Regions from separate parts of the Microbacterium sp. SWDP-B6 genome, predicted to be linked through region 2. Evidence: predicted binding sites of a transcription regulator. Region 2 holds the regulator's gene; the other holds the start of a gene.
What was found. The regulator HrcA, encoded in region 2, represses chaperone genes, less so after heat shock. The targets are predictions, from matches to a motif close to TTNGCACTCGNNNNNNNCGAGTGCNAA.

Region 1 (15,676 bases), on a different contig from region 2:
AGCGAGAGAGCGTCGAGAGCCTTGGTGCCCGACTGGATCAGCGCGACGCCACCACCGGGGACGATGCCCTCTTCGACGGCTGCCTTCGCGTTGCGAACGGCGTCCTCGATGCGGTGCTTGCGCTCCTTGAGCTCGACCTCGGTTGCCGCGCCCGCCTTGATGACGGCGACGCCACCTGCGAGCTTGGCGAGGCGCTCCTGCAGCTTCTCGCGGTCGTAGTCGCTGTCCGTGTTCTCGATCTCGCGACGGATCTGCGTGACGCGACCCTCGATCTGGTCTGCCTCACCGGCACCCTCGACGATCGTGGTCTCGTCCTTGGTGACGATGACCTTGCGAGCACGACCCAGCAGGTCGAGCGTGGCGTTCTCGAGCTTCAGGCCGACCTCTTCGGTGATGACCTGACCACCGGTGAGGATCGCGATGTCCTGCAGCTGCGCCTTGCGACGGTCGCCGAAGCCGGGAGCCTTGACGGCGACCGACTTGAAGATGCCCTTGAGCTTGTTGAGCACGAGAGTCGCGAGAGCCTCGCCCTCGACGTCCTCGGCGATGATGACGAGCTCCTTGCCGTCCTGGATCACCTTGTCGACGATGGGCAGAAGGTCCTTGATGTTCGAGATCTTCTGGTTCGCGATGAGGATGTAGGCGTCTTCGAAGACAGCCTCCTGACGCTCCGGGTCCGTCACGAAGTACGGGTTCAGGTAGCCCTTGTCGAAGCGCATGCCCTCGGTGAGCTCGAGCTCGGTGCCGAAGGTCTGCGACTCCTCGACGGTGACGACGCCCTCCTTGCCGACCTTGTCGATCGCCTCGGCGATGAGCTCGCCGATGGCGGGGTCAGCAGCGGAGATCGACGCGGTGGCGGCGATCTGCTCCTTGGAGTCGATCTCCTTCGCGCTGGCGAGGAGCTCCTCGGTGATGGCCGCGACGGCCTTCTCGATGCCGCGCTTCAGCGAGATCGGGTCTGCGCCGGCTGCGACGTTGCGCAGGCCCTCGCGGACCAGAGCCTGAGCGAGCACCGTGGCGGTGGTGGTTCCGTCGCCGGCGACGTCGTCGGTCTTCTTGGCGACCTCCTTGACGAGCTCAGCGCCGATCTTCTCGTACGGGTCGTCGAGCTCGATCTCCTTGGCGATGGAGACACCGTCGTTCGTGATCGTGGGGGCGCCCCACTTCTTCTCCAGCACGACGTTACGACCGCGCGGGCCGAGGGTCACCTTGACAGCGTCGGCGAGGATGTTGAGGCCGCGCTCGAGGCCGCGTCGGGCCTCCTCATCGAAAGCAATGATCTTTGCCATGAGTTTTTTCGTCCCTCCTGGACGTAGACGTTGGGTTTAGCACTCAGAGTGAGAGAGTGCTAACGCCATTCTGGCACTCGACCCCATCGAGTGCAAGCTGCGCGGACGGACCGTGCGGCGGTCTACGGGGCAGGAGTGTCTGCGGGCGTCTCCGGCGCGGTCGTCGCACGATCGAGTCCGATGACGACCGTGAGCTGCTTCGCCCCCGTGTCGTTCAGGTCGGAGTAGAAGTCGCTCTGCTCGACCGCGGCACCGCCGATCAGGTTCGCGAGGCCGAGGGCGGCGAGCTCGTCCTCTTCGGCGACGTAGTAGACGGTCGTCGTCGAGAAGTCCTGGCTCGCGCTGTCGCTCGCGAAAACGACGTCGGCGGCCCAGCCGTTGTTGATGAGCAGGTCGCGCATCTGCTCGTCCAGCCCCTCGTCGGGTGAGGCGTTGAGGATCATCACCGAATAGGTGACGTCGACGACACCGGTCTCGACGGGCGTCGGGCTCGACGTGGGGACGGCCTCCGGGAAGAGGGTGATGCGCCCCATCACCACGAGCGAGCCGAAGATGCCGCCGATGATGAGCACCAGAGCGGCCACGAACGACCACAGGAGCACCACCCAGCCGTTCATCCCCGGGGCTTCGGCGCGGTGCGCTCCGACGCGTCCGGACGATCGGGGGACGTCGTCGAATCGATCTCGGCTGAGCTTTGACACTCCTCGATGCTAATGGCACCGGCCCGTGAATCCGCTTCCGACGACGCCGCTGCGTGGCGCGAGCCTCGTCAGCCCACGAAGCCCGGAGTGCGTGCGGCGCGCTGGAACGATCTGGCGTCACGGATGCGGCGCAGCCGTCGCACCAGCATCGGGTCGTACTCCAGGGCTTCCTCCGACTCGATCAGACGGCCGAGGAGCTGGTAGTAGCGGGCTGCGCTCATGCCCAGTTGGGCACGGATGACCTCTTCCTTCGCGCCGCCGTGCCGCGGCCAGGCGGTCTCGAGCGCGAGGATCGCGCGATCCCGCTCGCTCAGATCTCCCAGCATGTGACCAGATTAGGTCGCGGAAGCGGCGATTCCGGTGCGCCACTCCCACCATCTGCCGAGCGGATCGGCCGCCGCGCGCACGTCGCCGTCGAGCGCCACGACGAACCCGGTCCACTCCTCGGCGACCACGGCCGGCTGCCAGACGTCGCCCAGCACTGCCGGAGGATCGATCGTCACCCAGCGGGCATCGAGACCCCTGATGCGCTCGACGAGTGCTGTGCGCGCCTCTCGCGGAATGTGCACGAGCACGCCCGGCGTCGTGATCACGAGAGTGGCACCCCGGGGCGCCTCGGCTGCGAGCGCGTCGATCCTCTCGAGCGCGTCGCCGGCGATGAGGCGGGGCGGATCGGATGCGGCGATGTCGAGCGCCGCTCTCACCCGCTGTTCCCGCCCTTCCTCCCCCGGCCAGACGAGCCCCTGCAGCCAGCGACGGTCTCGGTCGTCTCGGGCGTCGAGAGGCGCGAGGTCGATGCCGGCGCGCCAGACGATGTCCGGCATCCTCATGGCGGGGAGGCGCCCGTCGACTCTGCTCTGCAGCACGACCGGGCTCGGCCCGTCGTGCGGGTCGAGTGCCGCGCGCACCTGACCGTCGGAGCCGACGAAGCGGTACGAGTAGCGATCGGGGTACAGGCACAGGCCCGCGGAGGCGCCGACCTCGAGCAGGGCGATCGGTCCATCGATCTCGGACAGCACGGGAAGCAGCGGTGCGAGTCGGAGCGGCTCGTTGGTCTGCAGACGCCGGCCGCTGCATTCGCTCACGATCTCGTCGGCATGGGAGAGCACGAACGCGCGCCACGCGTCGTAGCGGACGAGGCCGACGCCCAGCATCCGCGTCACGGCGAACACGAGCGGGGGCTGCCTGCGGTTCTCAGGGATCCGAGCGAGCACCCGCTGCACCTCGGGGTCACCGGCCACGCCGGAAGCCCAGTCGACATAGAGATCGCTGCGCCCCGGCGCCTCCTCATCGGCGAAGCGGCGATAGCGCAGCCGCACGGCATCCGTCATCCATCCATTGTCTCGTGACGCCGAGCCCCTCTGAACGCGAGAGAATGGAGCAGACCCCAGGAGGACCTATGTCGTACAGCGTGGACAAGACCGAAGAAGAGTGGCGCGAAGAGCTCGGCGAGGAGCAGTATGCGGTGCTTCGCGAAGCCGCCACCGAGCGCGCCTGGACGGGCGAGCTGCTCGACGAGGGCCGCGCCGGCCTCTACACCTGCGGCGCGTGCAACGCCGAGCTGTTCAAGAGCGGCACCAAGTTCGACTCCGGATGCGGATGGCCGAGCTTCTACGAGTCGATCCGCCCCGACGCGGTGCAGCTCATCGAGGACACGACCCTGGGCATGGTGCGCACTGAGGTGCGCTGCGCGAACTGCGGATCGCACCTCGGGCATGTCTTCCCCGACGGCTTCGGCACGCCCACCGGCGACCGCTACTGCATGAACTCCATCGCCCTGAACTTCACACCTGAAGAGTCGTGAGCGCCCTCGAGGCCGTTCGCGCACGGCAGTCCTCCTCGAAGGTCACCGACGAGGCGCCGTCGCGGGACGAACTGCTGAAGCTCGTCTCAGCCGCCGGACGCGTCGCCGACCACTCTTCGCTGCGCCCGTGGCGCCTGATCGAGCTGCGCGGATCCGACCGAGAGCTGCTGGGGGCCGCGATCGCCAAGGCCGAGGGCGACAAGTCCCCCTCCACGAAGCCGCTGCGCGCTCCGCTGCTGATCGCGGTCGTCGCCAGCTACCGCAAGAGCGAGAAGGTCCCCCGCTGGGAGCAGGAGGCCGTCGCCTCGGGCGTGGCCCACATGCTCAGTCTGCTGCTCGACGAGGCCGGCTTCGGCGTGCTGTGGCGCACGGGTCACTACACGCGATCGAAGGCCGTCGCGAAGGCCCATGGCCTCGGCAAGGACGAGGAGCTGCTCGGATGGCTGTACGTCGGCGGCAAGCCCTCGGGCCGCAGGCCCGGTCGCCGCAAGCCCGTCGATGCGCGGGGCCTCGTGACGCGGATGCCCAAGCCCAAGCCCCAGCCGACGCCCGAGCCGAAAGCCAAGAAGAAGGCGAAGAAGCAGAAGAAGCAGTAGGTCAGTTCCGTCTGCTGCGAGGCAGCGCGACGGCGACGGATGCCACGGCGACGACCACCATCCCGATGATCTGCCAGGGCGCGGGGCCCGCCGCAGCCGGCCAGATCAGGTCGATGATCACCGAGGTCGCGAGCTGGCCCAGCACCGACCCGAGTCCCATCAGCAGCACCCCTGTGTGCGCGACGATGAAAGCTCCGAGCAGGATGTACGCGGCGCCGAGGAATCCACCGAGGTACAGCCACGGCTCGGTCGGCGGCGCGTCTGGTGCGCCCCGCACCGCGATGCTGATGCCGGCGGCGACCAGCAGCGCGATGGTGCCGGCGATGAAGCTCATGAACGTCGCCGCGAGGGGCGAGCGCACGCGCTGCGACAGACGGCCGTTGGTCGCAGCCTGCCAGGCGATGCCGACGCCTGCCGCGAACGGCAGGAGGAGCATCCAGAGCGGGGCCGTGGCCAGGACGTCGCCGCTCAGCGAGATGCCGACCGCGGCGAGCGCGAGCGCTCCGCCCAGCACGCGCCCTGGCGTGATCGCGACGACCCCGGCGGGACCGAACCCGATGCGGTCGAGCACGAGCCCGTGCAGGGTCTGTCCCGCGACGACTCCGACCGTGAACAGCGAGACGCCGAGCACCCCGGCCGTGATGCCCTGAGTGGAGACGGTGAGTGCACCGCAGGCACCGCCGAGCAGCATCCAGAACGGGATCGTCCGATCGCGGATGCCGCCGAGCAGACGTCCGACGCCTCGACGCGCGGAGGGAATGCAGACGATCACCACCGCAAGGGCCGCGAGTCCTACGGAGAAGGAGATGAGGCCGGCCACGATGCCGTTGTCGACCTCGACGCCCAGCACGCCGTTGATGCGCGCCTGGATGGCCGTCATGACACCGATCGCCACTGCTCCGCCGAGCGCGAGGGGCGGAGACAGTCGACGGGCCTGGGTCACCTGTCGACCCTAACCGAGAGCTGATCGCCATGTCGCCGTGCGCACGATGTCGGCGGCCGGGCGTACCCTGACGGCATGTGCGCGAGTTACGGACTTGACCCCCGGTTCACCGACACCGAGCTCCTGGCCGCCGCCGACGAGGCGGTGCTCGAGGGTCTGCGTGGCTGGGCCGAGCAGAACGCGCGCGAGACCGTGCGCCCCACAGGCAAGAATCTGCGCAACCTCAACCCGATCGTGGTGCAGCCCGAGGCCGAGCCCGTGCTCGAACCCGCCTGGTGGGGGTTCCTGATCGGCGGGGAGCCCTCGAAGTTCCCGTCGATCAACACCCGATCCGAGCGCCTGCAGGAGCGCCCCGGCGGATTGAAGACCCGTGCTCTCGTGCCGGCGACGAGCTGGTACGAGATGAAGAAGCCCGAGCGCGTCTGGCACGAGTTCGTCGTCGACGACGGTGCGCTCTTCGGAATGGCCGCCGTCACCCAGCGGGGGCGCACCGCCGATGGCGAGTCCTTCACCTGCTACTCGATCGTGATGCGCCCGGCTCCCCCTCACCTCGCCGGCATCCACGATCGGATGCCGCTGCTGATCCCCGCGGCGCTGAGCGACGACTGGCTGACCGCCGAGCCCACGAAGGAGATCATCGACGAGGCCCTGCTCGCCGCGGCCGCGATCGACGAGCGCGTTCAGGCCGCGCCCCGCGCCGACGACAAGGGCGCCGATCGGCTGTTCTGAGCATGGACTCGACCCAGTTGGGCGCCGCCGCCACTGCGCGCGCCGAAGAGCTTCCCGGTGCGGAGCGCGACAACCCGTTCGGCCCCGAGTGGGACGTCTACAAGGTGCGAGGGCGTGTCTTCCTGCTGATCCCTCTCGACGGCACCGGGCGCGTGACGCTCAAGTCCCACCCCGAGGACTCCGTCGCGTTGCGAGAGACGTTCGCCGACATCGTGCCCGGCTACCACATGAACAAGAAGCACTGGATCACCCTGATGCCAGGGGCATCGCTCGACGAGGAGCTGGTGACCGAACTCGTCACCGAGTCGTACCGACTGGTGGTCGAGAAGCTCCCCCGAGCGCAGCGGCCGATCGACCCTGACCTGTTCGGGCGCTCTGCCGGCTGAGGCGGCCGGGCCACGGCATCCGCCGAGAGGATGACTCCGGACATCCGTGGAACGGTACCCAGGGAGGACGCGGGGGCGATGGCGTGGTCGATAGCGTCGTAGACATGATCACAGCAGAAGGCCTCACGAAGAGATTCGGAGACAAGACAGCCGTCCAGGACGTGTCGTTCACGGTGCAGCCGGGCACGGTCACGGGGTTTCTCGGGCCCAACGGCGCGGGCAAGTCCACGACGATGCGCATGATCGTCGGCCTCGACCGGCCGACCTCGGGCATCGCCACCGTCGGCGGACGGGAATACCGCAAGCTCCGCGCCCCGCTCACCGAGGTGGGAGTGCTGCTCGATGCCAAGGCCGTGCACACCGGCCGCACCGCGCGCAATCACCTGCGTGCGATGGCGGCGACCCACGGCATCCCGGCATCCCGCGTCGACGAGGTCATCGACCTCGCGGGCATCGACCCCGTGGCCCGCAAGCGCGCGGGCAAGTTCTCGCTCGGCATGGGGCAGCGGCTCGGAATCGCCTCCGCCCTGCTCGGCGACCCGCACACTCTGATCCTCGACGAGCCGGTCAACGGCCTCGACCCCGAGGGCGTGCGGTGGGTGCGCCAGTTCGTGCGTCACGCGGCGTCCGAGGGACGCACCGTGCTGCTCTCGAGCCACCTGATGAGCGAGATGGCGCAGACCGCCGATCACGTGATCGTGATGGGCCGGGGAAAGGTGCTCGCCGACGCCCCGCTCGAGGAGCTCGTGCGGGCCTGGACGACCAACACCGTGCGTGTTCGCACGCCTCGAGCCGCCGACCTCGCTGCCGCAGTGGGCGGCCCGTCCGTCGAGATCGTGAGCTCCGCCCCCGATCTGATCGACATCGTCGGCCTCCCCGCGTCGCGCATCGGCGACCTCGCCGCAGAGCGCGGCATCCCCCTGCACGAACTCACCCCGACCACCGGATCGCTCGAAGACGCCTACCTCGCCCTCACCGGCGACTCGGTCGAGTACCGCACGAAGGAGATCTCATGACCGTCCAGGCTCCTCCCCTCCGCCGTCAGCATGTCGACACCGATCGCCGGCTCACGTTCATCCGCGCCGTGCGCGGCGAGTGGATCAAGCTGGCCACGCTCCGTTCGACCTGGTGGTCGATCGGCATCGCGGCGATCCTCACGATCGGCATCGCCGTGCTCATCGCGCAGGCGATCGACATGCCGGGCTTCGAGCCCATCCAGGCCGTCGTCATGCCAATCCAGTTCACGATGCTGCTCGCCGGCATCCTCGGCGCGATCTCCGTGACGGGCGAGTACTCGACCGGGATGATCCGTTCGACGCTCGCGGCCAACCCGAAGCGCGGATCGGTGCTGGGCGCCAAGGCGGTCGTGGTCGGCCTGTTCATGTTCGTGTCGTCGCTGGTCATCTTCCTGGCGGCGGCCGTGGCGGTCTCCGCGGTCGTCGCCTCGCGGGATCAGGGCATCGACTGGGGCGACCCCGCAGCATCGTTCCTGCCCATCGTGGTCTCGTCGCTCGCCATGGCGGTGTTCGCCCTGATCGGGGTGGCGTTCGGGTTCATCCTGCGCTCGGGCGCCGGAGCGATCGCCGCGACGGTCGGCCTGCTGTTCGTGCTGCCGATCGTCGCGAGCTTCTTCGCCGTCGCCGGCGAGGCCTGGGCCTGGGTCATGGACGCCGCGGGCTACCTCCCGGTGGCCGCAGCCCAGAGCGCGATCCTCCCCGAGGGCGCTGCGCTCGAGGCTCCGGTCGCCTACCTCACGCTGGCAGCCTGGGTCGCCGCGGGCATGCTCGGCGCCTGGGCCGTGCTCCGCACGCGCGATGCGTGACCGCGAGATCGCGAGATCGATGAACCCGCGTAGAGTCGCCCGGTGACCCGCACGCGCAGCCGCAGCACCTCAGTCCGCGAGGACGAGGGGCTGCGGCTGCCGCGTCCCCCGGGCGTTCTGCGCCGTTTCTGGGCGCGGCATCCGGTGTTCGCCGATGTCCTGATCACCCTCGTGTGCCTGTTGCTCTCGCTCGTGCCGGCCGGTGTCATCACCCGCGACCTTCCGATGCCCCTCGCCATCGGCGTCGCGATCCTGGTGCCCGCGTCCGTCGTCGCAGCCTGCGCCACGCTCCTGTGGAGGCGTCGACGGCCGCTTGTGCCGTTCGTCGCGTCCTTCGCACTCGAAGCCGGGTTCCTCTTCGCACTGCAGCCGATCGGCTCGCCGCTGCTGCTGGTCACCTGTTACTCGCTCGCGGTCTACCGATCCTCGCGGGCCGCATGGACGGGATTCGGCATCGCCCTCGGGTCGCTCGCCGCGCTCGGCGGACTGCTCACGCTCACCGGCGTCATCACTCTGCAGGTCGCCGCGAACGCCGTCGTGATGTCGCTCGTCCTCGGGCTGATCGGCACTCTCGTCGGCGTGAACGTGGGTGGACGCAAGCGCTACCTCGCTGCCGTGATCGACCGCTCCCGTCAGCTGCTCGTCGAACGCGATCAGCAGGCGCAGCTGGCCGCGGCCGGCGAGCGCGCCCGCATCGCCCGCGAGATGCACGACATCGTCTCTCACTCGCTCACCGTGATCGTCGCACTGTCCGAGGGAGCGGCTGCCACCCCGGATCCGGGCCAGGCACGAGCGGCGGCGTCCTCGGCCGCAGAGACGGCTCGCAGCGCACTCACCGAGATGCGTGCGATGCTCGGCGTCCTCCGGGACGACGATTCGCCGCTGCCCCTCGCTCCGCTCGAGCCGACGCCCCCGCAGGAGACGGTCGCTGCGGCACAGCGAGCCGGCTTTCCGGTGTCGCTCTCGGTCACCGGGGCCGCCTCGCTCTCCCCCGCTCTGGCACACGCCGTCGGGCGCATCGCGCAGGAGGGCGTGACGAACGCCATGAGGCACGCACCCGCGGCGACGTCGATCGAGGTCCGACTCGTGCACGCCCCGGATGCCGTGACCATCGAGATCGTGAACGACGGCGTCACCGGCCCTGTCGGCTCATCGGGGTTCGGCCTGCGCGGTCTCGCCGAGCGCGCAGCGCACTCGGGCGGAACCATCGTCTCCGAACCCGTCGACGGCGGGCGGTGGATGCTGCGCGCAGAGCTCCCCACGACGCCACCTGATCTGCCAGACCGCGACCCGAAGGACAGACCATGACCGAGCCGATCAGGCTGCTGCTCGTCGACGACCAGGCCCTCATCCGCGTCGGATTCCGGATGGTGCTCGACGCCGAGGACGACATGGTCGTGGTCGGCGAGGCCGCGGACGGCCACGACGCGATCGCCCAGGCGACCGAGCTGCGCCCCGACATGGTGCTGATGGACATCCGGATGCCGGGGCTCGACGGGATCGCCGCGACCGCGGCCATCGTCCGCGAGCACCCGCAGACCCGCGTCCTGGTGCTGACGACGTTCGATCTCGACGAGTACGCCTTCGGTGCGATCCGCGCCGGAGCGAGCGGATTCCTGCTGAAGGACGCACAGCGGCACGAGATGATCGCGGCGATCCGTGCCATTCACAGGGGCGATGCCGCGCTCTCGCCTCGGATCACGCGGATGCTGTTGGAGCACGTGACGCCGACGCTCGGTGCGACGCCCGCACCACAGGTCCATGCGACCGACGATCTCACGGCGCAGCTCACCGACCGTGAGCGCGACGTCTTCGTCGAGATCGCGCGCGGGCTCACGAACGCGGAGATCGCCCAGGCGCTGTTCGTCAGCGAGTCCACCGTCAAGACCCATGTGGGCAGGATCCTCTCGAAACTCGGATCCCGCGACCGCATCCACCTGGTGATTCTGGCGCACCGACTCGGTCTCGTCGACGACGACGCTCTGCCCTCTGGCCCCTAGGTCGGGGTGGAGGGCAGAGCGAGCGGTCTCAGGCCTTCGCCGGGGTCCACTCCGAGACGCGGTTCAGAGCGTCGACCTCGTCAGGGGTCAGCTCGAGACGCGCGCCGGCGAGGAGATCGGGAACCTGCTCGACCGTGCGGGCGCTCGCGATGGGGGCGGCGACCGTCGGCTGGGCACGCAGCCAGGCCAGCGAGGTCGCAGCGATCGAGGCTCCGTGCGCGTCACCGATCTCCTCGAGGGTGTCGATGATCCGCAGTCCCGCCTCGGTCGCGTACTTCGCCGCGCCGGAGGCACGCGGAGACGTCTGCCCTTCGACGTCGACCGAGCGGTACTTGCCGGTGAGGAAGCCGCTCGCCAGCGAGTAGTAGGGCACGAGGCTGAGGCCGAACTCCTGGGCCACCGGGATGATCGTCTCCTCGACGTCGTTCCGGTGCACGAGGTTGTAGTGCGGCTGCACGGCGACCGGCAGCGCGACTCCTGTGCGGCGGGCGATCTCGACCCACTCGCGGATGCGCTCTGCCGTGTAGTTCGACACCGCGACGTGGCGCACGAGACCGTCGGAGACGAGCTCGCCGAAGGCCGCGACCGTCTCCTCCAGCGGAACCGTCTCATCGTCGAAGTGCGCGTAGTAGAGGTCGATCGTGTCGACACCCAGGCGAGCGAGCGATGCTTCGGCGGCCCGGCGGACGTTCGACGCCGAGAGGCCCTTGTAGTCCGGGTGCTGGCTCACCTTGGTCGCGACGACGACGCCCTTCGGCTGGCGAGACGCGAGCCACTCGCCGATGATCGTCTCGCTCTCGCCGCCTGAGTTGCCGGGCACCCAGGCGCTGTAGCCGTCTGCCGTGTCGATGAAGTCGCCACCCCCGTCGACGAACGCGTCGAGCACCGCGAACGATGCCTCGCGATCGGCCGTCCAGCCGAATACGTTGCCGCCGAGCGAGAGCGGGAAGACGTCAAGGTCACTGTTTCCGATACGAGTCATACTCGGGACAACCCGTCACCCCCGCGCACTATTTCGTGTGTGACGTCGCGTGTCACTCGCCCCGGAGCACTCCTTCACCGGCTCCGCCTCGCAGCGCGTCCTCGGCGTGCACCCGCCGCTCGCCGGTGAGGCGCGGTAACTTGGTGACTTCACGCGGGGTCAGCTCGCTGCAACCTGCGGATGCTGCGCATGCCGCACAGCTGGACGCCTGCGACGGGAAAGGAACCGCCGGTGACTCGTTCTGTTCCGCCGCCTTCCGGACTCGTTCGAAGGCGACGGGGTGTGCGATGGCTGATCGCGCTCACTGCGACCGCCGTGGTCGTCATCGGGGCCCTCGTCGCCGTGATCGCCATAGGCCAGAGGCCGTGGCTCACCACCGACGTGACGATCTCCTTGAGCTATGTCGGCGACGACGGGCGAACCTACTCCTGCACATACGACTACAGCACGTCGGAACGCGTGCGGATGCCTGCCGACATCGCCGAGAGCATGAACGAACGTGACTGGTCCGACACAGGTCAGCTCATCTACGAATGGGCGAAGGACCATCCGGCGGAGCACTGGACGACAGAGGATGAACTGCCCGCCGACGACCCCGAATCGACGCGAGCGGACGCGTCGTGGGGCCTGGCCATGGACCGGTACGTCGATTTCCCTCCATGGTTGATCGACACGGACGACGGTGGCGAGTACGCGCTGTGGTCGAGAGCACGACCGGGGAGCGATTGCGAAGACGGCCTGCGGTGAGCCTCTCGCCGCGAGGCGGAGGCATGGGCAAAGCTCCTCGCCCAGACACGAAGAAGGCCCGCGTCCCCGGTGCTGTCAAGGGGACGCGGGCCTTCGCGTCTGGTGCCGACTACAGGACTCGAACCTGCAACCCCCGTATTACAAGTACGGTGCGCTACCAATTGCGCCAAGTCGGCGGACGCCTCCCAGCTTAGCGATGGGCGGCGGGGGCCGACGAACTACGACGCGGGAGTCTCCGAGGGGGCGGGCTCCGTGGTCTCGGTGGGCGTCGGGGCCGGCGTCGGGGTCTCCGTGGCGTAGTAGGCGTCGCTGGCGACGGTGAGAACGAACTGCGAGAACTCGCTCGGGTCGTCGAGCGCGCCCACATAGGCCTCGCCGTTCACGACGATCATGGGAGCGGCGGTGAGCACGAGATCGTCCGAGCCGACGAGCGGGCCCTCGAGAGCGCGCGAGGTGGCTTCCTTCGCCCACGTGACGTAGTCCTGGTCCTCGATGCACGATCGGACGCTCTTCACGTTGTCCGAGCCGACTGCGCCGGCGATGTCGGCCAGCTGCGCATCCGAGAAGCCGTCGGTGTTCACCTCTGGCTGATCGTCGAGCAGGTCGTGGTTGAACGCGTAGAACTGCGCGGGCGAGTGCGTGGCGACGCAGGCCGCGGCTGCCGCGGAACGCAGCGAGTACTTGGTGCCGTTCGAGCTCGCGGTGAGCAGGGCGACCGGGTGGTAGGTGACGGTGGCCGCTCCCTCGGAGATCCAGTTGACGAGCTGACGCGCGTTCGCGCGCTCGAACTCGCCGGCATCCGGCGACAGGTAATCGACGTAGATGTGGATGTCGACCGTGCTCGAGGTGGTGGGCTCCGGGGTCGGCGTGGCCTCGCCACCCGCTTCCGTCTCTCCCGGGCTCGGGGGTGCGACGGTCGAATCCGACATCGCGGACGCACTGATGTCCGAGACGAGGATGCCGTCGTCGTCCATGCCGCCCGGCGTGAGCTGGGGCTTCGACACCTGCGCCGAGACGGCGAGGGTGATGGCGGTGCCGATGGCGCCCACGGCGACGATGGCGATCGCGCCGAGGATGATCCGTCGCATCACGCGCGCCCTCGACTGCTGGGCGTGCACCTTCTGGGCCTTCTCCCGCACGGCCTCACGCGTGTTGCGAGGGCTGGGGACGTTCGGCGTCTCGTCGCTCGACATCGTTCCTCTAGACAGTCTCAGGGGGGCAGGGTGGCCCCGGACGCCACTCGGGCGGCGAACGCCGCGAAAGGCGGCCGAGATCGATGTTAACCAGCCAGGCTGAGAAATACCCAGATGGACGAGCTTCTGCCATACTGATTCCGACCCGATGAGGGGTCACGGTGGATCGCTCCGCCGCTCTATCACTACGGATCGTCCGGCACGTACCTGCCGGTGAAGGAGAAACACAATGGCATCTGTGACTTTCGACGAGGCCACCCGCCTCTACCCCGGCGGAACCCGCCCGGCTGTCGACAAGCTCAACCTCGAGGTCGCCGACGGCGAGTTCCTCGTCCTCGTCGGCCCGTCCGGCTGCGGAAAGTCCACCTCGCTTCGCATGCTCGCCGGCCTCGAAGAGGTCAACGCAGGGCGCATCCTGATCGGTGACCGCGACGTCACCGACGTGCCGCCGAAGGACCGCGACATCGCGATGGTGTTCCAGAACTACGCGCTGTACCCGCACATGACCGTCGCCGAGAACATGGGCTTCGCGCTCAAGATCGCCGGCGTCGGCAAGGAAGAGCGTGCGACCCGCGTTCTGGAGGCCGCGAAGCTGCTCGACCTCGAGGAGTACCTGACCCGCAAGCCGAAGGCCCTCTCGGGTGGTCAGCGTCAGCGTGTCGCCATGGGCCGTGCGATCGTCCGTCAGCCCCAGGTCTTCCTCATGGACGAGCCGCTGTCGAACCTCGACGCCAAGCTCCGCGTCCAGACCCGTACGCAGATCGCGTCGCTGCAGCGTCGTCTCGGCGTCACCACGGTCTACGTCACGCACGACCAGACCGAGGCGCTCACCATGGGCGACCGCATCGCCGTGCTCAAGGACGGCCTGCTCCAGCAGGTCGGAACGCCGCGCGACCTGTACGAGAAGCCCGAGAACGTGTTCGTCGCCGGCTTCATCGGCTCGCCTGCCATGAACCTGTTCAGCGCAGACCTGGCTGAGGGCGGTGTGCGCTTCGGCACCGAGGTCGTCCCGCTCGCCCGCGACACGGTCGGCCGCGCCAACGGCTCGCAGGTCACCGTGGGTGTGCGCCCCGAGGACATCACCGTCGGCCCGGCCGACGGCAAGGGCCTCTCGGTCGTCGTCGACCTCGTCGAGGAGCTCGGCGCCGACGGCTACCTCTACGGTCACACCGAGATCAACGGCAAGCGCGCCGACCTGGTCGCTCGTGTCGACGGCCGCAGCCACCCCAACGCCGGCGAGACCGTCACCCTCGCGGCGAACGCGGGCCACGTGCACGCGTTCGACATCGAGTCGGGCGTGCGCCTGAACGACAAGCCGATCGTCTCCGCCTGATCGGATCCACGGACGCGGCGCGGGCTGACTTCGGTCGCCCCCCCCGCTTCTTCTTTTCCCCCACCGACTGGAGAGACATGCAGGATGCGCTGCGGATCACCGCGAGCTCGATCGATCCGGGACTGCTCGCGCTGCCCTGGTCGACACCGCTCGCCAAGTGGCCGTCCGAGTTGATCGTGTCGCTCCCGAAGGGGCTCTCGCGCCATCTCGTGCGGTTCGCCGATCTGTCGGGCAAGGTCGTCGCCGTCAAGGAGACGACCGATGAGATGGCGAGGCGCGAGTACGAGATGCTCGGCAACCTCGCCAGGCTCGACGTGCCCTGCGTCGACCGCGTCGCAGTGATCGCCGGGCGCTCGGATGCCGACGGCGAACCGCTCGCTGCCGCCCTCGTCACATCGCACCTGCGGTTCTCCATGCCCTACCGTGCGCTCTTCACCCGCGTGCTGCGCCCCGACACCGCCACGCGTCTCGTCGACGCCCTGGCCGTGCTGCTCGTGCGCCTGCACAACGTCGGCTTCTACTGGGGCGACGTGTCGCTGTCGAACACGCTCTTTCGCCGCGACGCCGGTGCGTACGCGGCCTACCTCGTCGATGCCGAGACCGGCGAGCTGCACGAGGAGGGACTGACCGACGGCCAGCGCGCCTACGATCTCGACCTCGCCCGCACCAACATCGCCGGCGAGATCATGGACCTCGCCGCCGGCGGGCGCCTGGAGCACGGCGTCGATGCGGTCGCGATCGCCGACGGCATCGTCTCGTCATATCGCTCGCTGTGGGCCGAGTTGACCGCGCAGGAGTCTTTCGCCTCTGCCGAGACCTGGCGCATCACCGAACGTGTCGAGCGTCTCAACGCCCTCGGGTTCGACATCGATGAGATGTCGATGTCGACGACCTCCGACGGCACCGTCGTCGAGATCCAACCCAAGGTCGTCGACGCGGGACACCACCAGCGTCGCCTGATCCGTCTGACCGGCCTCGACGTCGAAGAGAACCAGGCTCGACGCCTGCTCAACGACCTCGATGAGTTCCGCGCGCGCTCCACCAAGCAGTGGGCCGACGAGGAGATGTACGCGCACGAGTGGCTGACCCGCGTCTTCGAACCGGTCGTCCGTGCGATCCCCTGGGAGCTGCGGGCCAAGCTCGAACCCGCC
Region 2 (15,676 bases):
GTGAGCGCACCCGACCCTGACCTCCGCACGTGCCGCACGGGTACGGGATGGTGGTGCCGTAGCCCTCGCAGGTGCCGCAGGGCTGAGACGTCACGACGTTGCCGAGCAGGCTCCGCACCTGACGCTGAACATGACCGGAACCGCCGCAGATGTCGCAGGTGACGGGCGACGTTCCCTCCTGGCAGCACGAGCCGTTGCACGTCTCGCACAGCACGGCCGTGTCGACCTCGATGTCGCGGTGCGCGCCGAAGACGACGTCGCCGAGATCGAGGGTCACGCGCACCAGGGCGTCCTGGCCGCGCTCACGCCGTGACCGCGGACGCGCTCCGCGCCCGCCGCCCTGGCCTGCGCCGAAGAACGTCTCGAAGATGTCTCCGAAGCCGCCGAACCCGCCGAAGTCGTTCGCCGCTCCGTCTCCCCCGCCCATGTCGTAGCGGCGGCGGGAGTCGTCGTCGCTCAGCACGTCATAGGCGTGCGTCACGAGCTTGAACCGCTCGGCGGCGTCTTCACCCGGGTTCACGTCGGGGTGGAGTTGACGGGCGAGGCGCCGGTACGCCTTCTTGATCTCATCGGTGGAGGCGTCGCGAGAGACGCCGAGTACCTCGTAGTGGTCTGCCACAATGGCCCTTCTGCGTGTGCTGTCATCTGGGCGGCCGCGTCAGCGGGCCGCCTCGTCTTCGTCGAGCATCCGCGACAGGTAGCGGGCAACCGCCCGTGCCGCCGCGAGATTGCTCGGATAGTCCATGCGAGTCGGCCCCATCACGCCGACGCGCGCCGTGCCGCTGGGGGCGGCGTAGTTGCTGGCGACGATCGATGCCTCGCCGAGTCCGAATGACGCGTTCTCGGTGCCGATGCTGGCTGCGAGGCCATGAGAGTCCGCCTCCATCTCGCTCATCAGGCGCAGCAGGGTCACCTGTTCTTCGATCGCCTCGAGGATGGGATGGATGCTGCCGCGGAAGTCCTGCTCGCGCTTCGCGAGGGTCGCCGCACCCGCCATCACCAGGCGCTCCTGACGGAACGCGCCGAGCTCGTCGATGACGATGGTCGCGAGTGCGCGAAGCACGATGTCGTGCGAATGCTCATCGTCGGTGAGCAGCGTCTGCAGCCGCTCAGCCGCATCGCTCACCGCCCGCCCGGTGATCAGCGCAGACAGGCGCGCACGGAGCAGCGCCATGTCGGCATCATCCACATCGACGGGCAAGGGGGCGATCCGCTGCGAGACGCCGCCCGCGTCGGTGACGAGCACGATGAGCAGCCGATTGGGAGCGAGCGCCACGAGCTCGAGATGCGTCAGGTGCGCGCGGGCGAACGACGGGTACTGCGCGAGGGCGACCTGACCCGTGAGCTGCGTGAGCACCCGGACGGTGCGCACCATCAGGTCGTCCAGATCAGAGGGAGCGGTGAGGAAGGACTCGATCGCCGTGCGCTGGGCGACCGAGAGCGGCCGCAGCTGCGCGAGGTGGTCGACGAAGACGCGATACCCCTTGTCGGTGGGGACGCGACCGGACGACGTATGCGGGGCGGCGATCAGCTCTTCGTCTTCGAGGAGTGCCATGTCGTTGCGGATCGTCGCAGCCGACACACCGAAGGAGTAGTGGTCGACGATCGACCTGCTGCCGACGGGCTCGTGGGTCTCGACGTAGTCCTGCACGATCGCGCGGAGAACCCGGAGGCCTCTTTCACTGACCATCGCAACTCCCTCCCTTTGGCACTCACTGGCTACGAGTGCCAATTCTACCCGCCCGTTCCGACCACATGCTGATCGCCATACGATGACGGGTATGAGTGTCGCCCCACAGGTCGCGGTCTCCGCCGGAATCGTGCGCGGCGAGGTGGTCGATGGTGTTCGGCGTTTCCTCGGCATCCCGTACGCGGCGGCGCCCTTCGGACCGAATCGCTTCCGCGAGCCCCAGCCGGCTCCTTCATGGGACGGCATCCGGGATGCCACGGCGTTCGGGCCGACCGCGCCTCAGCTTCCTTACCCCGGTGCCACCGGCGAGCTGCTGGGCTCGGTCGAGATTCCCGGCGACGACATCCTCTCCGCCAACATCTGGACGCCTCAGGACGCCGACCGCGCCCCGGTCGTCGTCTGGATCCACGGTGGCGCGCTCGAACGAGGCACCGCAGCCATCCCGCTGTATGACGGCGCCGGCTTCGCACGCGCCGGGATCGTCTTCGTGTCGATCAACTACCGCCTGGGATCCGAGGGATTCTCCGTGCTCGAGGACGCTCCCCGGAACCTCGGATTGCAGGATGCAGCAGCGGGACTCGCCTGGGTGCACCGCGAGATCGCCTCCTTCGGCGGAGAGCCGGAGCAGATCACGGTCATGGGCGAGTCCGCGGGCGGTGCGATCGTCGCGGGGCTCCTCGCGAACGATTCGTCTCGGGCGCGGATCGCGCGGGCCATCATCGAGTCGGGGCCGCTCGAAGCGCAGACGGCGAAGAAGGCCGGCCGCGTCACGGCGCAGCTCGCCAAGCGGCTCGGAGTCGCCGCCGACAGAGCGGGTTTCGCTACGGTCTCCCCCGAGCAGCTGCTGGAGGCACGGCGCCAGCAGGCCGCAGGGTCATCTCCGCTCGGCGGAGCCCCAGGATTCCAGTTCGCTGTGGATGCCGGGGCTCTGCCGCGTTCTCCGCACGAGGTCCTCGCCGGCGCCGACGTGCCGCTCCTCATCGGGAGCAACACCGACGAGTACCGGCTCTGGTTCCCACCCGCAGCCCTCGCCCGAATCAGCGAGATGAAGCTGCTGCTCGGACGACTCGCTCTGCGGATCCCCCGCCGAGCGGTCGCCGCCTATCGCTCGGCCTTTCCCGGCGCGACCACGGGCGAGATCTTCGGCCAGCTCGCGACCGACATCATGCTGCGAGGGCCACTGACGACGCTGGCGAGGGCGCGCACGGCACCGACCTACGTCTACGAGTTCGCGTGGCGGAGTCCCGTCCGCGACCTGCGTGCCGCGCACGCGCTCGAGCTGGGGTTCGTCTTCGATCGCCTCGGCGACCCCGAGGCGAAGCGCCTCGCAGGCGCTGAAGCGCCGCAGGGGCTCGCCGATGAGATGCACTCCGCGTGGGTCTCCTTCATCAAGACCGGAGAACCCGGCTGGCCGGTCTTCGGTGCGGAGCGCACCACCCGCCTGTTCGACACCGACAGCGCCACGGTGCCGCAGCGACGGACCGACGCGCTCGACCTGCTTCCGTAGCGCGCGTCTCTGCTCAGTCGGTGAGTTCGCGCACCACGGCGTCGGCGAGCAGCCGACCGCGCAGAGTGAGCTGAACGCGTCCGCGCACTGCGGCGGCCGGGTCGAGGAGTCCGTCCGCGATCAGGCCGGCGACCCTGGTGTGTTTGTCTGCCTGGAGGTCGGCGACCGCGATCCCCTCGCGGATCCGGCTCAGAAGCAGGACCCGCTCCAGCATCGTGGACTCCTCGTCGGGGCGCTCGGTGCCCGCCGCGGGCGACTCCGAGGCCGCGAGACGCTGAGCGTAGGCGGCCGGGTGCTTGACGTTCCACCACCGCAGACCAGCGACATGGCTGTGCGCACCGGGACCGAACCCCCACCAGTCACTGCCCCGCCAGTAGGCGAGGTTGTGTCGCGAGCGCTGGTCCACGCTGCGAGACCAGTTGCTGATCTCGTACCAGTCGAAGCCCGCCGCCGCGAGACGCGCATCGGCGAGCTCGTACATGTCGGCCTGCAGATCGTCGTCCGGCGACGGCACCTCGCCCCGGCGGATCTGCCGGGCGAGCTTGGTGCCGTCCTCGATGATCAGCGCATAGGCCGAGATGTGGTCGGACTCGAGCGCCAGCGCCGCCTCGATCGAAGATTCCCAGTCGGCCAGCGACTCCCCCGGCGCGCCGTAGATCAGGTCGACGCTGACCGCGAGACCCGCATCCTTCGCTGCCGCGACGGCTGTCGTCACATTCTCGGGCCGGTGGGTGCGGTCGAGAGCCGCGAGCACATGGGGAACGGCCGACTGCATGCCGATCGACAGCCGCGTGACCCCGGCATCCGCGAGGGTTCGAGCGACGTCCGGCGTCACCGTATCGGGGTTCGCCTCCACCGTGACCTCTGCGCCGTCGACCAGCCCGAACGCATCTGTCGCAGCATCGAGCATGCGGGCGAGGTCACCGGCCGGCAGCAGGGTGGGCGTGCCTCCGCCGAAGAACACCGTGTCCATGGGGCGCAGCGCGCCCGCGTCCGCGAGGACGCGTCTCGCGAGGTCGATCTCCGTGATCAGCGTCGAGGCGTAGTCCTCCTGCTTCGCGCCTCGGAGCTCGCCGGACGTGTAGGTGTTGAAGTCGCAGTAGCCGCAGCGCACCCGGCAGAACGGGACGTGCAGATAGGCCGAGAAAGGCACGGCGCGATCGATCGGCAGATCGGACGGAAGACGGCCGTCGGCCGGTGCCGGATCGCCGAGAGGAAGCGGGCCGGCCATCAGAGAGGTGCGGCCATCAGACGGGGGTCGCGTACAGCGGCGAGATCGCCCGCAGATAGCGCGCGAAGAGCTCACGTCGGCGACGCTTCACGAGAGGCGGGATGACGCGGTAGAGCAGGGAGTTGGGGGCGTCGAACGCCCGCACCGTGAACCAGACCTCGTCGTTGTCTTCGCGCCAGTCGATGTCGAACGACTCCTCGCCCCGCACGACCGACCCGCCGACGGTGCCGAGCACGAAGCCGATCCGTCGCTTCTCCTCGGTCACCGAGATCACGCGGAGCTCGGCATCCGCTCGCATCCCACTCACACGCCCATGCAGACGAAGAGTCATCCCCGGCCCTGCGAACGGAGTTCCCTCGGCATCGAAACGCTGCTCGACGTCGTTCTTGCTCGGGGCGATCGGATTTCCCTCGGCATCGAAGCTCACACCTGCGTACGCGGGGCCGGGAGCCGGACGGACATCATCGACGCTCAGACCTGATGCGCGCTGCGCCGTCCAGGTGAGGAGTGCTTCGCCCGCAGACCGGAACCGCTCGACACCGCTGCCGATCCGCCAGGAGTTCTCCGCAGGGATGCTGCGCTCCGGCGGGTACTGCATCAGGTCGGGCGCGTGGGTCGCACCCACGGCCGCATAGTCCACCGTGTCGTCTCGGAAAGTCCCGCGCCGCATGTTTTCGAGCCTACTTCCCGTTCCCTGGAGGATCACCCTGTACGCGCCGGAACCGCCCGACCCGCAGAGCTCCTACTTCTTTTCCTTGCCTTCGACATCTCCCGAGAGTGCAGCGATGAACGCCTCCTGGGGGACCTCGACCCGTCCGACCATCTTCATGCGCTTCTTGCCCTCTTTCTGCTTCTCGAGGAGCTTGCGCTTACGGCTGATGTCACCGCCGTAGCACTTGGCGAGCACGTCCTTGCGCAGCGCTCTGATCGTCTCGCGGGCGATGATCCTGGCGCCGATGGCGGCCTGGATCGGCACCTCGAAATTCTGGCGAGGGATCAGCTTGCGCAGTCGCTCCGTCATGAGCGTGCCGTACGCGTAGGCCTTGTCGCGATGCACGATCGAGCTGAACGCATCGACCTTGTCGCCCTGCAACAGGATGTCGACCTTCACGAGGTCCGCTTCCTGCTGTCCGGCGGGCTCGTAGTCGAGCGACGCATAACCCTGAGTCTTCGACTTGAGCTGATCGAAGAAATCGAAGACGATCTCGCCGAGCGGCATCATGTAGCGCAGCTCCACGCGCTCCTCTGAGAAGTACTCCATGCCCAGAAGCGAGCCGCGGCGGGACTGGCAGAGCTCCATGACGGTGCCGACGTAGTCCTTGGGCAGCAGGATGGCCGTCTTGACCATGGGCTCGGACACGGAGCCGATGCGCCCGTCGGGGTACTCGCTCGGGTTCGTGACCGTCACGGTCTCGCCGGTGTCGCTGGTGAGCACCTCGTAGATCACGCTGGGCGCGGTCGTGATGAGGTCGAGACCGAACTCGCGCTCGAGACGCTCGGTGATGATCTCGAGGTGCAGCAGGCCGAGGAAACCGCATCGGAATCCGAACCCGAGGGCGACCGACGTCTCGGGCTCGTACTGGAGCGAGGCGTCGGAGAGCTTCAGCTTGTCGAGCGCTTCGCGCAGCTCCGCATAGTCGCTGCCGTCGATCGGGTAGATGCCCGAGAAGACCATGGGCTTCGGGTCGGTGTAGCCGGCGAGGGCCTCGGTCGCGGGCCTGCGCGCCGTCGTGACGGTGTCTCCGACCTTGGAGAGCCGCACGTCCTTCACGCCGGTGATGAGGTAGCCGACCTCGCCGACACCCAGACCCTTGGTGGGCACCGGCTCTGGGCTCGACACGCCGACCTCGAGCGCCTCGTGGGTAGCACCCGTGGACATCATCTGGATGCGCTCGCGCGGTGACAGACTTCCGTCGATCATGCGGACGTAGGTGACCACGCCTCGGTAGGCGTCGTAGACGGAGTCGAAGATCATGGCTCGGGCCGGGGCGTCGGCATCGCCGACGGGCGCCGGGATCTCCTTGACCAGGCGATCGAGCAGTTCCTCGACCCCCACACCGGTCTTGCCCGAAACCCGCAGCACGTCCTCCGGCTTGCCGCCGATGAGCGATGCCAGCTCCTTGGCGTACTTGTCGGGATCGGCCGCCGGCAGATCGATCTTGTTCAGCACCGGGATGATGTGCAGATCGTTCTCGAGCGCCAGATAGAGGTTCGCGAGCGTCTGGGCCTCGATGCCCTGGGCAGCGTCGACGAGCAGGATCGCTCCCTCGCACGCGGCGAGAGAACGTGACACCTCGTACGTGAAGTCGACGTGCCCCGGGGTGTCGATCATGTTGAGCGCGAAGGTCTCGCCGTCGATCTCCCACGGCATCCGCACGGCCTGGCTCTTGATGGTGATGCCGCGCTCGCGCTCGATGTCCATGCGGTCGAGGTACTGCGCGCGCATGTCACGGTCCGAGACCACGCCGGTGATCTGGAGCATGCGGTCGGCGAGGGTCGACTTGCCGTGATCGATGTGCGCGATGATGCAGAAATTGCGGATCTGCGCCGAAGGCGTCGCGGCAGGCTGAAGCGGAGTGAGGGCGCGTGGTGACATGTCCTGACGATTCTACGGTGAGGCGCGACTAATGCCCGCTTCGTCCGATCCGGTGATATTCTGCCGAGGTTGCCCGGGAGCCATCCGTGACACCGGATCCCGTGAGCGACAAGACTCCGTCACAGACCAAGTGGAGGCGTCGTGTCGCGCAGATCGGCTGATGGTGATTGACTGTCTTCCCGGCTCAGCGTTGCGTCGGCGGATCCCGCGTGCGTCTGTAAAAGAGAAAGAATCATCACCTTGATCAAGTATCTGTTGCGCCGCCTGCTGGGTTGGGTGCTGATGATCGTCATCGCGACGAACATCACCTACTTCCTCGCGTGGCTGTACCTCGACCCTGAGAACAACTACGTCGGACGGCGTCCTCCTCTCTCCGCCGACCAGATCGACAATCTGCTGGGTCCTCGCAACCTCAGCGAGTCGGTGCCTCTCATCGAGCGATGGTGGACCTGGTTCTCGAACATCCTCTTCCACTGGAACTGGGGCCTCAGCCCGACGGGCGAGTCGATCAACGAGCAGGTCGCCTACCGCGTCTGGATCAGTGCCGAGCTCGTGCTCGGTGCGACGATCATCACGACGATCCTCGGCATCGCCCTCGGCGTGTACACCGCCTCGCGGCAGTACAAGCTCGCTGACCGCATCGGTCAGGGTACGAGCATCATCACGATGAACATCCCCACCGTCGTCGCCGGCTTCGCTCTGGTCCTTCTGGCGATCAACTTCAACAACGCGGTCGGCACGACCGTCTTCTACGTGGTGGGTTCGTCCAGTCAGGGGGTGGAGGGCTTCTTCCCCGTACTCGTCGATGTGCTGCAGCATCTGACCCTCCCCACGCTGGCCCTCGTACTCACGGGGTATGCCGGCATCCACTTCCTCCAGCGCTCGCTGCTGCTCGACAACATCAAGGCCGATTACGTGCGCACCGCACGGGCGAAGGGGCTGACCAAGCAGCAGGCGATCCGCAAGCACGCTCTGCGAACGTCGCTGATCCCCGTCACGACGCAGGTCGCATTCACCATCCCGGCCGTCTTCACGGGTGCGGTGCTGACCGAGACGATCTTCAACTGGAACGGGATGGGGCGCTACTTCATCCAGACCCTCAACAACAACGACATCCACGGCGTCGTCGCGGTCGCTGCATTCGGCGCCCTGATGACCGCGATCGGCGCGATCCTCGCCGACATCGCCGTCGTCGTCCTCGATCCGAGAGTGCGGGTGAGCTGATGGCTCTGGAAAGCATCGGGGTCTCCCCCGAAATCGCAGACAAGCCGAAGAACCGCAAGCGCACTTCGATGCTGACGCTGTACACGCGTCGCTTCATGCGCAACCGCGGCGCGCTGATCGGCGTCGTCATCCTCGCTCTGCTGGTGGTCTTCGCGATCGTCGGTCCGCTGATCTCGCCCTATTCGCACACCGACCTCGACTTCCTCGCGCTGCGCACGGGGCCGTCGGCCGAGCACTGGTTCGGGACGAACGGATCGGGCAACGACAACTTCGCGCAGGTCGCTGTCGGCCTCCAGCGCTCGATGATGATCGCTGCGCTGGTGGCGATCGGCACGACCGTGGTCTCGGCCATCGTCGGTGCGACGGCCGCGTACTTCGGCGGACGCTACGAGCGCATCATGCTCGCCATCATCCACTTCATGATGGTCGTGCCGAACTTCCTCATCCTCGCGATGATCTCGAACGACGCCGGCGGAAACTGGCTCGTGATCTCGCTCGTGATGATCTTCATCGTCGGATGGTTCTTCCCCGCGCGCGTCATCTGGACGCTGTCGCTGTCGATCCGCGAGCGCGAGTACGTCCACGCCGCCCGCTACGCCGGCCTTTCGGGCATGCGGATCGTGATCCGCCACATGCTGCCGAACATCGGCTCTCTGCTGGTGATCAACTTCACCCTCGGCGTCGTCTCGGCGGTGCTCACCGAGACCGCCCTGTCGTTCCTCGGGTTCGGTGTGAAGCTGCCCGACGTCTCGCTCGGTGCGCTCATCGGCTACGGCTCGAGCACGCTCGTGAGTGCGCCGTGGCTGTTCTACTTCCCCGCGGCGGCGCTGACGCTGCTCACCGTCTCGATGGCACTCATCGCCGACGGTCTGCGTGACGCCCTCGATCCGACCTCGGCGGCTGGAGGTCGCGCATGAGTACTGTTCTTTCCGTCCGCGACCTCAAGGTCAGCTTCCCGTCCGAAGCTGGTCGCGTGGACGCCGTGCGTGGCGTCTCCTTCGATCTCGAAGCGGGCAAGACGCTCGGTATCGTCGGCGAATCCGGCTCAGGCAAGTCCGTCACCTCGCTCGCGATCATGGGCCTGCTCGACGACAATGCCAAGGTCAGCGGCTCCATCATCTACGACGGCCAGGAGCTTCTCGGCAAGTCCGACAAGCAGCTCTCGGTGATCCGCGGCAACGGCATGGCCATGGTCTTCCAGGACCCGCTGACGTCGCTCACTCCGGTCTTCACGATCGGCGACCAGCTGATCGAGGCGCTCACCGTGCACCGTCGACTGTCGAAGAAGGATGCCTGGGACCGCTCGGTCGAGCTGCTGAAGCTCGTGGGGATCCCCGAGGCGGAGCGCCGGATGAAGGCGTTCCCGCACGAGTTCTCCGGCGGCATGCGTCAGCGCGTCGTGATCGCCATCGCGATGGCCAACAATCCGAAGCTGATCATCGCCGACGAGCCGACCACCGCGCTCGACGTCACCATCCAGGCGCAGATCCTCGAGCTCATGGAGAAGGCGCAGGAGGAGACCGGCGCCGCGATGATCATCATCACCCACGACATGGGCGTCGTCGCGAAGACCGCCGACGACGTGCTCGTGATGTACGCGGGAAAGCCCGTCGAGCACGCACCGGTGCGCGAACTGTTCTACCGCACCCGGATGCCGTACTCGATCGGCCTGCTCGGAGCCATCCCCCGCGTCGACAAGACCGAGAAGGTGCCGCTGATCCCGATCAAGGGCAACCCTCCGCTGCTGATCAACCTGCCGGATGCGTGCCCGTTCGCGGCGCGCTGCCCGATCGCTATCGATGCGTGCCGTGAGCGTGAGCCCGACCTGCTGCCGATTACCACGAGCGGGCACACCGATCACTCGGTCGCCTGCATCCGCGCGAACGACATCGACGACGATGGGAAGATCGGCGGGCTGCCGGTGTTCCCGATCCCCGAGATCCCCGAGAGCACGCTCGCCAAGGTGCCGCGCGAGGATCGCCCGATCACGCTGGAGGCGGTCAACCTCAACAAGATCTTCCCGCTGATGAAGGGCGCATTCTTCAAGCGCAAGGTCGGCGAGGTGCACGCTGTCAAGGGCATCAGCTTCGACATCCGCCAGGGTGAGACCCTCGCGATCGTCGGCGAGTCCGGCAGCGGCAAGACCACGACGCTGCTGCAGATCATGGACCTGGTCGAGCAGGAGGACGGCGACATCCGGATCGGCGGCACCAGCGTCGCCGACATCAAGAACCGTGCAGAGGAGCGCAAGCTCCGCCGCGACCTGCAGATCGTGTTCCAGGATCCGATGGGGGCACTCGACCCTCGAATGACCGTCTGGGACATCATCGCCGAGCCGATGCTCGCGATCGGCATGAGCAAGGACGATGTGTTCGACCGCGTCGAAGAGCTCATGGGGCTCGTCGGTCTCGACCCCGCGCACAGCGATCGATTCCCCCAGGCGTTCTCGGGCGGCCAGCGTCAGCGCATCGGCATCGCACGAGCACTGTCGACGAACCCCAAGATCGTCGTGCTCGACGAGCCCGTCTCGGCGCTCGACGTCTCGATCCAGGCCGGCGTGATCAACCTGCTCGACGAGCTGAAGGCCAAGCTCGGCCTGTCGTATCTGTTCGTCGCCCATGACCTCGCGGTCGTGCGGCACATCGCCGACCGGGTCGCCGTGATGTACAAGGGATCGTTCGTCGAGCACGGTGATGTCGATCAGGTGTTCGACGATCCACAGCATCCGTACACGAAGGCGCTGCTGTCGGCGATCCCGATTCCCGACCCTGACATCGAGCGCACCCGCGAGCGGATCATCCTCCCGGTCGAAGGCTTCGACGCCGAGGCGATCGCCGCCAGCTGACCTGTTTACCGATGTGCACAGTCCGGTAACGGTTCCGTGTCCCTGGGGTTTCGCCCGCGAGTTGCGGGGTTAGTCTGCCCCTATCCCAAGTAAGGCCGACAGGCACTAAGGAGTACCATGAAACGGCATCAGAAGCTGATGGGCATCGCTGCTCTCGGCGCCGCCTTCGCACTCGTCATGAGCGGGTGTGCACCGGCAGGCAACGGCGGCGGCAACAGCGGCGAAGGCGAAGCTCAGACGGTCGAGGGCGCGGACTACAACCCGCAGCCCCGCGAGAACCTCGCAGAGGGTGGCGAGCTCCGCATCCCGATCTCGAACATCGCCGAGCAGCTGAACTACTTCCACAGCGACGGCGACGCGCGCGTCACGCAGGTCGGCACGTGGTTCCGCCCGCAGATCCTGCTCATGGATCCTGACGGCACCGTCAAGAAGAACGACGCGTACCTCGACGACTACTCCTTCGGTGTCGAGGACGGCAAGACCGTCCTGCACTTCAAGGTCAACGAGAAGGCGGTCTGGAACGACGGCACGCCGATCGACGTCACCGCGTTCAAGGCCACCTGGGAAGCCCAGAACGGCGAGAACGAGGAATACCAGCCGAACGCGACCGACGGCTGGAAGGAGATCGAGTCCGTCGAGGCCGGCGAGAACGACCGCGACGTCATCGTCACCTTCAAGGGCGAGTTCGCCTGGCCCGAGATGGTCTACTCGCAGCTGCTGCACCCGGCGGTCAACACGCCTGAACTCTTCAACACCGCCTTCCTCGGCGACTGGCACCCGGAGTGGGGCGCTGGCCCCTACACGGTCGAGAACTTCGACAAGACCGGCGGCGTCGTCACCCTCGTCCCGAACGAGAAGTGGTGGGGCAACGCTCCGCTGCTCGACAAGGTCTCCTTCATCCAGATGGAGCCGACCGCGGCGGTCAACGCACTGCGCAACGGCGAGGTCGACATGGCCGAGACCGGCAGCGCCGAGCTGCTCGCACAGGTCGAGGGCCTCGAAGGCGTCAAGACCTACAAGGGTCAGGCCACCGCGAACGCGATCTTCACGCTGAACTCGACCAACCCCGTGCTGGCCGACCTCGAGGTCCGCAAGGCCGTGTTCGAGGCCATCAGCATCGAGCAGGTCAAGGACATCGTCTTCAACGGTCTGAACTACACGGAGGAGCCCGCCGGTTCCCTCACGCTGTTCTCCTTCCAGCCGAACTACATCAACGCGCTCGAAGAGGCCGGCCGCAAGGACGGCGACACCGAGGGCGCCAACAAGCTCCTCGATGAGGCCGGCTGGGTCGCCGGTGCCGACGGCATCCGCGAGAAGGACGGCCAGCGCCTGTCGCTCGTCTTCCCGAACCACTCCGACACCGAGACCGCTCGTGCCCGCACGCTCGCGGTTCAGGCTCAGCTGAAGGAGGTCGGTGTCGAGGTCGTCATCGACCAGCGTCCGTCGGCGGACTTCGCAGAGGACTACACCACGCAGAACGGTGACATCTTCTTCCTCAACTTCACGTCGTCCGACCCGTTCGGTGCTGCCTGGTTCTGCCAGCTGTACTGCTCGGACAGCGGCCTGAACCTCTCGGGCACCGGCACCGAGGAGATCGACAAGATGATCCACGATGAGCTCGAGACGATCTCCGACCCGGTCGAGCAGACCAAGAAGGCCATGGAGATGGAGTCCGAGATCTTCGCGAAGACCTGGGGCGTCATCCCGGTTCTCAACGGCCCGGAGATCTGGACCGTCAAGGAGGGTCTCGCCAACCTCACGCCCGAGCCCTACGTGGGCCTCGACCTCTTCGGCATCACGCCGGTGGAGAACGTGGGATACGAGAAGTAATCCATTCGGAGCCTGACTCGTCAGGGCTTCGCGGGGGGGTCGGTGGTTCATCCACCGGCCCCGCCTTTCTCTATGCTGAAGGCGTGAGCGTCCAGATCGTCTTCGTGCACGGCATCCGCACGTCCGCGACGATGTGGCGCTCGCAACTCGAGTTCCTCGCCGACCAGGGCATCCCTGCCATCGCTGTCGATCTTCCCGGCCACGGCACGCGGATGAACGAGGACTTCACCCTGCACGAGGCTCTCCACACGATCGACGTCGCGGTGCGCGACGCCGCGACGCGCGGGCCCGTGCTGCTCGTCGGACACTCGATGGGCGGCCTGCTGTCGCTCGCCTATGTCGGAGGCGCCGAGACACCGCGAGTCGCCGGACTGGTGGCCGCGTCCTGCACGTCGCTCCCCCGCGGCGCGGGGCTCGCGGCGTATCGTGCGATCGCCCGGGCCGTCGACCGTCTGCCGGATCGAGGGATGTGGCTCACGAGGCGTTTCCTCGCCGCGACGATCCCGATCGAGACGCGCGGAGACTTCGCCGCGGGAGGCTACGCCCTGGATACGCAGGACACCGCTCTTCGGAACCTCGCCACCCTCGACCTCGCGACCGCCGTCTCTCGCATCGAGGTGCCGCTGTGGTTCGTGAACGGGCAGTGGGATCAGCTGCGGGTCAACGAAGCCCTCTTCCGACGGCTCGCGCCGCACGCCGAGCTGATCGTCGTGCCTCGCACCACCCACCTCGTCACCGCGATGCGTCCGCAGATCTTCAACATCGTCCTGCGACTGGCCGTCGCGACCATCGAGTCCGAAGCTACTGCTTCGGCAGCGGATCCCGCGCAGGCTGCCTCGCGAGAGCGGTGAGCCCGCCGCCGACGAGCGACAGCACGGCGGCGACGACGAACACGAGCCAGAACCCGCCGACGAGCGCCACGAGGCCTGCGCCGAGCACAGGGCCGATCAGCTGGCCGAGGGCGGCGGTGACGTACACGATGCCGAGGTCGCGGGCGTGGTCCTTCTCGTCGGGAAGCAGATCGGCAGCGAAGGCGAGTCCGACGGTGGAGAACGCGCCGTAGCCGAGCCCCATGAGCGCCGCCGCGACCATCGTCGCCTCGAACGTCGGGGCCAGGGCGATCACGATGCCCGAGGCCGCCTGCACGAACGTGGCCAGGATGGTGAGGGTGCGTCTGTTGCCGGTGCGGTCGGACAGCACGCCGGTGAAGACCGACGCGAGCACCACGAACAGCGTGTAGACCACGATCAGGAGCAGCAGGTTGTCCTGCGCCACCGTCGTCTCCTGGTGCAGGCCGTGAAGCAGGAAGAAGAGGAACAGCGCGGTGCCCAGCGCGTTGCCGATGTTGGTCACGAGGCGGCCTGACAGCATCCAGGCGAAGTCCCGATCGCGCAGCGATGCCAGCAGACGACGATCGCTCTTGCCGGGCTGGGTGCGGACGAGCGCCGGCGGGTCGGGCAGAAGCAGCGCCGCGGCCGTTCCCACGGTCGCAATCACCGCGGCGAGCAGAAGGTAGCCGTCGCGGATGCCGAGGCCGAGGAGCACCACGAGACCCACCCCCAGGACGATCCCCACCGCCTGACTCGATCCCACGGCCGCGGCTGCCGCGCCCCGTTGCGTCGTCGGGAGCTGATCGGCGATGAGTGCGGTGAAGGCGGCCGACGACACCGAGACGCCGATAGACACCCCGACCCACGCGGCGCCCACGGCCCAGGGACCTTCGCTGAAGCCGGTGACGATGAGGAAGACGGCGGTGACGAGCACGCCCCCGATCGCCCAGGGGCGCCGGCGTCGGCGTCCGACTCGTGCTCGGTCTGACAGAGCGCCGGCCACCGGGCCTGCGACGATGCCGGCGAGACCGCCGATGCCGAGCACGAACCCCGAGGAGATGACACCGCTGATCCAATCGTCCTCCGCAGTGTCGAGTTGGAGTGGCAGCAGAAGCTGAACGGGCGTGAGCTGCACGGTCCAGATGGCCAGCCAGGCGAGGGTGAACACGGTCATCCATCGCGGCCCGACCCTGCGGAAGCTGGGCATCGGCGAGACAGCGGGGAGGGCGGGGCTCATGTCGCTCCTTGACGTCGATCTCGCGACGCGAGTGTCGGGATACTGATGATTGTGCACCCGCACGCCCCGATGCCGCATCCTGCACGAGAAGACGCTGCCCCCGTTTAGGGCGAACCGCCCCGATGCTGGTAGAGTTGGTTCTTGGCTTGCGTGTGGGTTCTTCCCTCACGACCGCCGAGTGGAAGCCCTCTTCTTCTGCCGGCATTTCCTAACAACTCCGTACAGAAAGCGTCCACACGTGGCAAACATCAAGTCGCAGATCAAGCGCAACAAGACCAACGACAAGGCTCACGAGCGCAACAAGGCCGTGAAGAGCGAGCTGAAGACGCACATCCGCGCGACGCGCGCTGCTGTCATCTCCGGTGACAAGGCTGCAGCCGAGAAGGCTCTGAAGGCCGCCTCCCGCAAGCTCGACAAGGCCGTCAGCAAGGGTGTCATCCACCAGAACCAGGCTGCGAACCGCAAGTCCTCCATCGCCAAGCAGGTCTCCGCTCTCTGAGCTGATTCCACGCCTGACGGTGTGACAAGAGCCCGTCCCGTTCGCGGGGCGGGCTCTTTCGCGTGCGCTGGTACCCACCCGACACGTCGGGCAGGCGCGACAGCGCTCGTTCGACGTCGCGCGGAGTGCAGATGTCAGCGACGGCGCCGCGCCGCCGCGATGACGCTCACTCGCCGAACGGCTGACG

Region 1: a site for HrcA is predicted at 1,326-1,352, ahead of groL (chaperonin GroEL). Genes of this name have one in related genera too.

What each region holds. Positions count from the first base shown of each region.
Region 1 is NZ_JAPFGV010000002.1:241,838-257,513, forward strand. Features, by position in the region: gene groL (chaperonin GroEL) at 1-1,289, opposite strand, end outside; gene OPU70_RS05740 (LytR C-terminal domain-containing protein) at 1,412-1,990, opposite strand; gene OPU70_RS05745 (DUF3263 domain-containing protein) at 2,059-2,316, opposite strand; gene OPU70_RS05750 (DUF2332 family protein) at 2,326-3,321, opposite strand; gene msrB (peptide-methionine (R)-S-oxide reductase MsrB) at 3,390-3,794, shown strand; gene OPU70_RS05760 (nitroreductase family protein) at 3,791-4,390, shown strand; gene OPU70_RS05765 (DMT family transporter) at 4,392-5,333, opposite strand; gene OPU70_RS05770 (SOS response-associated peptidase family protein) at 5,409-6,062, shown strand; gene OPU70_RS05775 (MmcQ/YjbR family DNA-binding protein) at 6,065-6,448, shown strand; gene OPU70_RS05780 (ABC transporter ATP-binding protein) at 6,553-7,464, shown strand; gene OPU70_RS05785 (ABC transporter permease) at 7,461-8,270, shown strand; gene OPU70_RS05790 (sensor histidine kinase) at 8,313-9,578, shown strand; gene OPU70_RS05795 (response regulator) at 9,575-10,270, shown strand; gene OPU70_RS05800 (aldo/keto reductase) at 10,299-11,252, opposite strand; gene OPU70_RS05805 (hypothetical protein) at 11,535-11,999, shown strand; tRNA gene OPU70_RS05810 (tRNA-Thr) at 12,100-12,175, opposite strand; gene OPU70_RS05815 (DsbA family protein) at 12,218-13,192, opposite strand; gene OPU70_RS05820 (ABC transporter ATP-binding protein) at 13,422-14,525, shown strand; gene OPU70_RS05825 (DUF4032 domain-containing protein) at 14,603-15,676, shown strand, end outside.
Region 2 is NZ_JAPFGV010000001.1:223,205-238,880, reverse strand. Features, by position in the region: gene dnaJ (molecular chaperone DnaJ) at 1-619, opposite strand, end outside; gene hrcA (heat-inducible transcriptional repressor HrcA) at 659-1,690, opposite strand; gene OPU70_RS01175 (carboxylesterase/lipase family protein) at 1,782-3,197, shown strand; gene hemW (radical SAM family heme chaperone HemW) at 3,211-4,428, opposite strand; gene OPU70_RS01165 (DUF1990 domain-containing protein) at 4,445-5,098, opposite strand; gene lepA (translation elongation factor 4) at 5,171-7,024, opposite strand; gene OPU70_RS01155 (ABC transporter permease) at 7,265-8,248, shown strand; gene OPU70_RS01150 (ABC transporter permease) at 8,248-9,165, shown strand; gene OPU70_RS01145 (ABC transporter ATP-binding protein) at 9,162-11,093, shown strand; gene OPU70_RS01140 (ABC transporter family substrate-binding protein) at 11,211-12,923, shown strand; gene OPU70_RS01135 (alpha/beta fold hydrolase) at 13,007-13,774, shown strand; gene OPU70_RS01130 (MFS transporter) at 13,725-14,990, opposite strand; gene rpsT (30S ribosomal protein S20) at 15,229-15,489, shown strand; gene holA (DNA polymerase III subunit delta) at 15,656-15,676, opposite strand, start outside.